DNA from 2 places in the Streptomyces sp. NPDC058469 genome. Region 1 is predicted to be linked to the other one. Evidence: riboswitches for the same ligand, from Rfam matches in the RefSeq annotation. Region 1 holds a riboswitch; the other holds the start of a gene.
The links. A riboswitch is a leader RNA that binds a small molecule or an ion and turns the genes downstream of it on or off. The one in region 1 is predicted to bind cyclic di-AMP.
Positions count from the first base shown of each region.

Region 2: linked by a shared signal. The riboswitch ahead of ACFWP5_RS48580 (NlpC/P60 family protein) and the one ahead of ACFWP5_RS19720 (transglycosylase SLT domain-containing protein) in region 1 are both predicted to bind cyclic di-AMP.

Region 1 covers NZ_JBHXME010000041.1:53,245-56,517, reverse strand. Annotated here, with positions in the region: gene ACFWP5_RS19725 (CocE/NonD family hydrolase) at 1-1,320, shown strand, start outside; cyclic di-AMP (ydaO/yuaA leader) riboswitch at 1,552-1,757, shown strand; gene ACFWP5_RS19720 (transglycosylase SLT domain-containing protein) at 1,761-2,234, shown strand; gene ACFWP5_RS19715 (HAD family hydrolase) at 2,351-3,157, opposite strand; gene ACFWP5_RS19710 (LacI family DNA-binding transcriptional regulator) at 3,264-3,273, opposite strand, start outside.
Region 2 covers NZ_JBHXME010000230.1:1,118-4,390, reverse strand. Annotated here, with positions in the region: gene ACFWP5_RS48585 (hypothetical protein) at 1-101, opposite strand, end outside; gene ACFWP5_RS48580 (NlpC/P60 family protein) at 305-1,798, opposite strand; cyclic di-AMP (ydaO/yuaA leader) riboswitch at 1,807-1,979, opposite strand; gene ACFWP5_RS48575 (DUF1996 domain-containing protein) at 2,315-3,273, shown strand, end outside.

The DNA.
Region 1 (3,273 bases):
GCGATCGACGCGGCCGTCCTCGCGGTGGGCGGCTGGCACGACCCGTACCGCGACACGGTGCTGCGGCTCGTCGAGCACCTCCCGCCGGACCGCGTGCGCGGCCTGGTCGGCCCCTGGTCGCACCAGTACCCCGACCGCGGCCTGCCGCCGGGCCCCGCGATCGGCTTCCTCCAGGAGACCCTCCGCTGGTGGGACCAGCACCTCAAGGGCATCGACACGGGGGTGATGGCGGACCCCCTCCTGCGTGCCTACGTCAGCGACTCCCACCCTCCGGCCACGGTCTACGACTCCCTTCCGGGCCGCTGGGTCGGCGAGCCCGCGTGGCCCTCGCCGCACGTGAAGACGACGACGTACGGCCTCCGGGGCGCCCCCGTGATCGTCCGCTCCCCCATGCACACCGGTGTGGACGCGGGCCGTTTCTTCCCCTTCGGGAACGACGCCGATCTGCCGCCGGACCAGCGGGACGAGGACGCGCGCTCCGCGTGCTTCGAGTTCGAGGTGCCGGCCGAGACGTGGGTGCTGGGGCGGCCGGGGGTGCGGCTGCGGCTGACCTGCGAGGTGCCGCGCGGGCAGGTGATCGCGCGGCTGTGCGACGTCGCCCCCGACGGCTCCTCGACCCTGGTCACCCGGGGTGTGCTGAACCTGTCGGCGCGGCACGGGCGGGACCGGGCGGTGCCGTGGACGCCGGGTGCCACCGAGGACGTGACCTTCGAGCTGAACGGCATCGGGCACGCGTTCCCGCCCGGGCATCGCATCCGGCTCGCGGTGTCGTCGGCGTACTGGCCGTGGATCTGGCCGCAGCCGGAGTCGGCGGCGGGCTTCACGCTGGACCCGGAGGGGAGCGCGCTCGAACTCCCCGTGCGGGAGCACGAGTTGACCGACGACCTCCGTACCGACGACATCCGCTTCGAGGAGCCCGAGGAGGCCGAGCCACTCGGGGTGAACTACCCGGCCACCCTTGACGAACCGCGCCCCGAGCGGCTGGTCGTGCGGGATGTGGCGAAGGGCGAGTGGCGGCTGGAGGTGGACCCCCGGTACGGCGGCACGCGCGTGTACCCGGACGGACTGGAGTTCACCGAGGACGCGCTGGAGACGTACACGATCGACGAGTCGGACCCGTTGTCGGCGCGCACCCGCTCGGACTGGTCGATCCGGCTGCACCGGCCGGAGGCGGCCTGGGACACGAGCGTGCGCACGCGGTCGGAGATTACTTGCGACGAAACGGACTTTATTACCTCCAACGAGGTCATCTGCACCGAGGGCGAAGAGGTGATCTTTCATCGGACATGGGAGAAAAGGATTCCGAGAACTGCCAGTTGAGGTCGAATGCCCGATTTGCCGTTCTTAATCCTCCCGTGAGTTGGGTCACTCATTTCTGTGCGCGACCTGTGTCCCGGTCTGCCCGCGTTTCCCCTTATGGCGTTTGACAGTTGACCCTTGGCTCACGCAAAGGATCAAGTGCCCCATACGCCTCAGACCAAGGTCAATAGGGGTTAGGTGTGATTCCGCCACTTGTTCCGGACATGTGCTCTCGCATACGTTCCCGGCCTGTCGAGCGGAACGCCGAATCCTGCCGCCGCCCGGCATCCCAGCCACGAACACATCTCGCACGGCAGGAGCGGGGGAACCAGGTAAGTCGCCGGACCGGTCGTCGCGACCGGAACGGCTTGGGGTTAAGTCACGTCCGCAAGGGCCTGGCCGGGCACCTCCCAGCCCGAACCCGACAGCTCACCTCGCAGGCGACGGAGAGGAACCTCGTCATGCCTGCAACCGCTCAGTCCCGCCGCGCCCGCCTTGTCCGCCGCCTGGTCGTCACCGGCACGGGTGTGGCGATACTCGCCCTGCCTGTCGTCGGTGCGACCACCGCGTCGGCCGCCACCACGTCGACCAGTTCGACCACTGCCGCCGGGTACCCCAACACCCTTGACGGGTGGATCCGTGAGTCGCTCGCGATCATGGCGCAGAAGGGGATTCCGGGTACGTACAACGGGATCTACCGGAACGTGATCCGTGAGTCCTCCGGCAACCCGTACGCCATCAACAACTGGGACTCCAACGCGGTGGCCGGTACGCCGTCGAAGGGGTTGCTTCAGGTGATCGACCCGACGTTCAACGCGTACCACGTGGCGGGGACGTCGTTCGACTCGTACGACCCGGTCGCGAACATCACCGCCGCCTGCAACTACGCGGCGGCTGTGTACGGCTCCATCGACAACGTGTACGGGGCTTACTAGAACCGTTGGATCAGCCACGACGGGTTTGTGTTTTGAGTGACACCATCGTCGTGGCTGGTCGCGCAGTTCCCCGCGCCCCTGAAAAGGCCCTTCGGGCCCCTTTTCAGGGGCGCGTTCTAGCTGAACAGTCTTTCCAGTACCACCGCGATGCCGTCGTCCTCGTTCGACAGCGTCACCTCGTCGGCCACCGCCTTGAGTTCGGGGTGGGCGTTGGCCATTGCCACGCCGTGGGCTGCCCAGTCGAACATCGGGATGTCGTTCGGCATGTCGCCGAAGGCGATGGTGTCGGACGGGGTGAGGCCCAAGTGGCGGGCGGCCAGGGCCAGGCCCGTCGCCTTGGTGATGCCGAGTGGCTGGAGTTCGACGGTGCCGGGGCCCGACATGGTGACCGAGGCCAGGGAACCGACCACCGAGCGAGCCGTGGACGCCAACTCGTCGTCCGCCAGGGCGGGGTGACGGAGCAGCACCTTGCTGATGGGTTCCGCCCAGAGGTCGTCGCGTCGGCCGACCCGTACCGCGGGGAGCGTGGGGTGCGGCATCAAGTAGCCGGGCTCGATGAGGGTGAGGCCGTCCACGCCGTCCTGGTCGACCGCCGCGTACACCTGGCCCACCTCGGCCTCGATCTTGCCCAGCGCGGTCTCCGCCAACTCCCGGTCCAGGGTGACCGACCAGAGCAGACGGTCCGCGCCGGCGTCGTACAACTGCGCGCCCTGTCCGCACACCGCGAGCCCCCTGGAGCCGAGGTCGTCGAGGAGGGGCCGCACCCTCGGGGCGGGCCGGCCGGTGACGACGAGATGCCGTGCACCTGCCGCCGCCACCCGCCGCAGCGCGGCGAGGGACCGGTCGGAGAGTGTGTCGTCGCCGCGCAGCAGCGTCCCGTCCAGGTCGGTGGCGATCAGTGCATATGCGTGGGGTGCGGCCATGATCAGAGAATACGGATGGAAAGCCCCACCGACTCGACACGAACCGGACGGCTCACGCCTACACATGCGTTGACCCGTGTTCCGGTTGGTTTGACAGTTACGGCGGTTATGCCGAC
Region 2 (3,273 bases), on a different contig from region 1:
GGCGTCGCGTCCGCCGTGGCCGCGGACGAGGTGCCGACGGCCGGCGCGAGCAGGGCGGCGGCACAGAGCGTGACGACTCCCACCATGGTGTGTTTGTACATGTCCGCTCCCGGCCGCCTCTTCGTCCTCGTCGCCCCGCACCCGCACCGGCGGTGGGCCCGCCTGCCGGGGCACGGTCGTCGTGTCTCTGTCGACGCTACGACCGTGTCCCAGGATGCACCACTCGTACGGGTCAACGACGCGGTTGGCCGGGAGTGTCGCGGGGTGTGCGGTCAGGGCCGGGAAATGCCCGGCCCCGATCGGATCAGGCGGGCCGTACGGCGCCCCGGATGGCGGCGGCACCGGCGTGGAAGATCGATTCCTCGCGGATCGGCGTACCCGGGCTCGGCGCGTGGATCATCAGGCCGTTGCCGGTGTAGATGCCGACGTGGTCGATGCTGTCGTAGAAGAAGATCAGGTCGCCGGGGCGGATGTCCGTGAGCGGGACGAGCGCGCCGGCGCCCGACTGTTCCTGGGCGGTGCGCGGGAGAAGGACGCCCGCGGCCTTCCAGGCGGCCTGGGTGAGGCTGGAGCAGTCGTACGCGTCCGGTCCCGCCGCGCCCCACAGGCACGGCCTGCCGATCTGCGCGCGGGCGAAGGCGAGCGCGGTGCTGGTCTTGCTGTGCGTGTTGGGGTCCTGGAGTGCGGCGGGTACGGCCGCGGCGGGTGCCGGGCTGACGGTCGGGGCCGCGGGGAGAATGATCTCCGGGGCCATCGTCGGAGCCGTGGGCAGGGTGAACTCGGGGGCGACGACCGGGGCCGCGGCGAAGGAGACCTCGGCGGGGGGTGCGGTCGGCTGCCACTCCTGCTGCGGCGGGCGCCAGTCCGGTTCCGGTGTGGTGTACCAGGTGGGCGGGCCGGTGGGCTGCTCGGGCACCATGGGTATCTGGCCGGTGGACCAGGTCGGCTGCTCGGTGACCATGGGCATCTGACCGGTGGACCAGGTCGGCTGCTCGGCCACCATGGGTATCTCGCCGGTGGACCAGGTCGCCTCTGGGGCCGGCCAGGAGGTTTCCGGGGTCGGCCAGGGGGCGCTCGCCGGGGCGGGTTGTTCGGAGCGCGGCGCGGCGATGTACGGGAGCAGCTCCAGGTCCGCGGTGAGCGGGTCGAAGACCGGCGCCGGGGCGGCCGCGAGGGCGAACTGCTGTGATTCCACGACGGGCGCGAGCGGCACTTCGATGGCGGGCACGGGCGGCAGGTCGAGGACGGTCGCCTGCGGCATCTGAGCCATCTGAGGCAACTGGGGTGCCTGCGGCGCGGCGGGCGGCAGCGCGGCGATGGGCCCGGCGGTCAACTCCGCGACAGCGGCGGTGAGTTGCGGGGCTGCGAGTTCCGGTACGGAGGTCCCCGCGGTCAGTTCGGCCACGGCGCGGCTGGGCTGCGCTTCGAGTGCTCGGCCGCCGCCTTCGGGCTCGGGGCGTCGTTCGGGGCGCTCCGGCCGAGCTGCCGCCGGGCGGGCGGGAGTCCTGCTGGGCGGGAGGATCGCCGGTACGGTCGGGCCGAGTTGGGCGCGGGCCCGGTCGAACCACTGCTTGGTGACCGCGTCGAGGGCGGGGTCGGAAGGACGCGACGCGCTGGGACGGGGCTCGACACGCTTGCGCGGGCCCCCGGACATCTTGCGCGTGGCGTTGTAGTTTCCGGTGGCCGTCTCGGCCCTGTCGTAAAGGGAATTGATCCGCCGCTGGACTTCGTCACGGCTGGGTCGGTCGTCCACGGTCGGGCCACTGCCTCCGGTGCGCGTACTTCGTTCTGCCGGCATGGCAGACGTGCTCCTTCCGTATCGCGCCTACCGAGTTAGCTGTCGGGTTCGGGCGTCGATCACGGAAGGTTTGCCCTACGGCCCTTGCCCCGACGGGCAGTTGGACCGATTCACCCCAAGTCGGTTGGGTCCCCGGCTCCGGCTGTCGCGAGCGACACACCGGATTCGGCGCAAGCCATGCGGCCCGGCGCTGCTCGCCGGAGTAGGTCGTACGGCCTGAGCGTCAACTTAGCCAACGTGTGTGCCTCGTGTGAAGGTTGAAGCGCGATATGTCCGATACGTTTTTGTGACCTTTACCTCTCCCGGACATGTACCAGGGGTCATGAGCCCGCCGAGCCTGGTGATCCATATGAGGTCGCTATGAATTTTTGAGGCGGTTGAACACACTGGGGTCCGGCTCCGTATTGGGACGGGGGATTTCCATGCCGGGACGATCCGGGCCGACCGATACGTGTAGGAGCAACTTCCTTGGCACGCAACACGCGCAGACGCCCCACGGGCGCACGACGCGCGACGATGGCAGCAGTCGCCCTGATGCTGGGCGGCGGAGGACTGGTGGCGGCGAACGTCTACGCGTCGGCGTCCGAAGGTGGTTGGGGCGGTGACTCCACCAAGCAAGGGTCTCCGGACGCGGCGTCGGGAGGCGCCACGATCGACTGCCCGGACATCGGCACCCAGCTGACGACGGTCCCCGACGAGGCGAAGACCGAGGTCGACGCCCAACTCGCGCTTCTGGACCAGCAGATAACCGAGGCCTACCAGAAACTGAAGGACTCGACGGAGTCCATACGCCAGGACGCCTCCTTCGCCGACAACGCGATCATGAATCCGTTGAAGGAGAAGCGGGCGGCGACCATCGGGCGGATCGACGACGCCATCGCGCGGGTCGGGGACCGCCCGGAGGGACTCGACGCGCTTGCCGGCTGCACACTGATCGCGCCCAAGGACGGGTCCGACGGCCAGGGCGGCGGCGCGAGCAGCAGCGCCAGCGCCAGCGGCGGCGACCAGAGCGGCCAGGACCAGCAGGGCAACCAGCAGTCCACCAACGGGCCCGTCGCCTCGGACTATGCGGACATCACCTCCGTACAGCCGAACGTGAACACTGCGCAGGACCAGGCCGACGCCTCCCGCGGCACGTTCGTCACCGCCTGCGGGGTGAACGAGAACGGCCTGTTCAACTCCGACAACGTGATCGTCGCCCCCGGAGTCACCAACGGCGCCCACCACTTCCACGACTACATCGGCAACCAGTCCAACAACGCCTTCGCCAGCGACGACGTCCTGGCAAAGGCCAACACGAGCTGTGAGAACCCGGGCGACAAGTCCACGTACTACTGGCCCGTGTTGCGCCTGCAGAACGGCAAGCAGGAGCGGGACGCCAACTCGCCCGGCGGCGGCACCGAGGGCAACTCCGGTCAGATCGTCACCGCGAAGGCCGCCACGCTGACGTTCGTGGGCAACCCGAAGACCAAAGT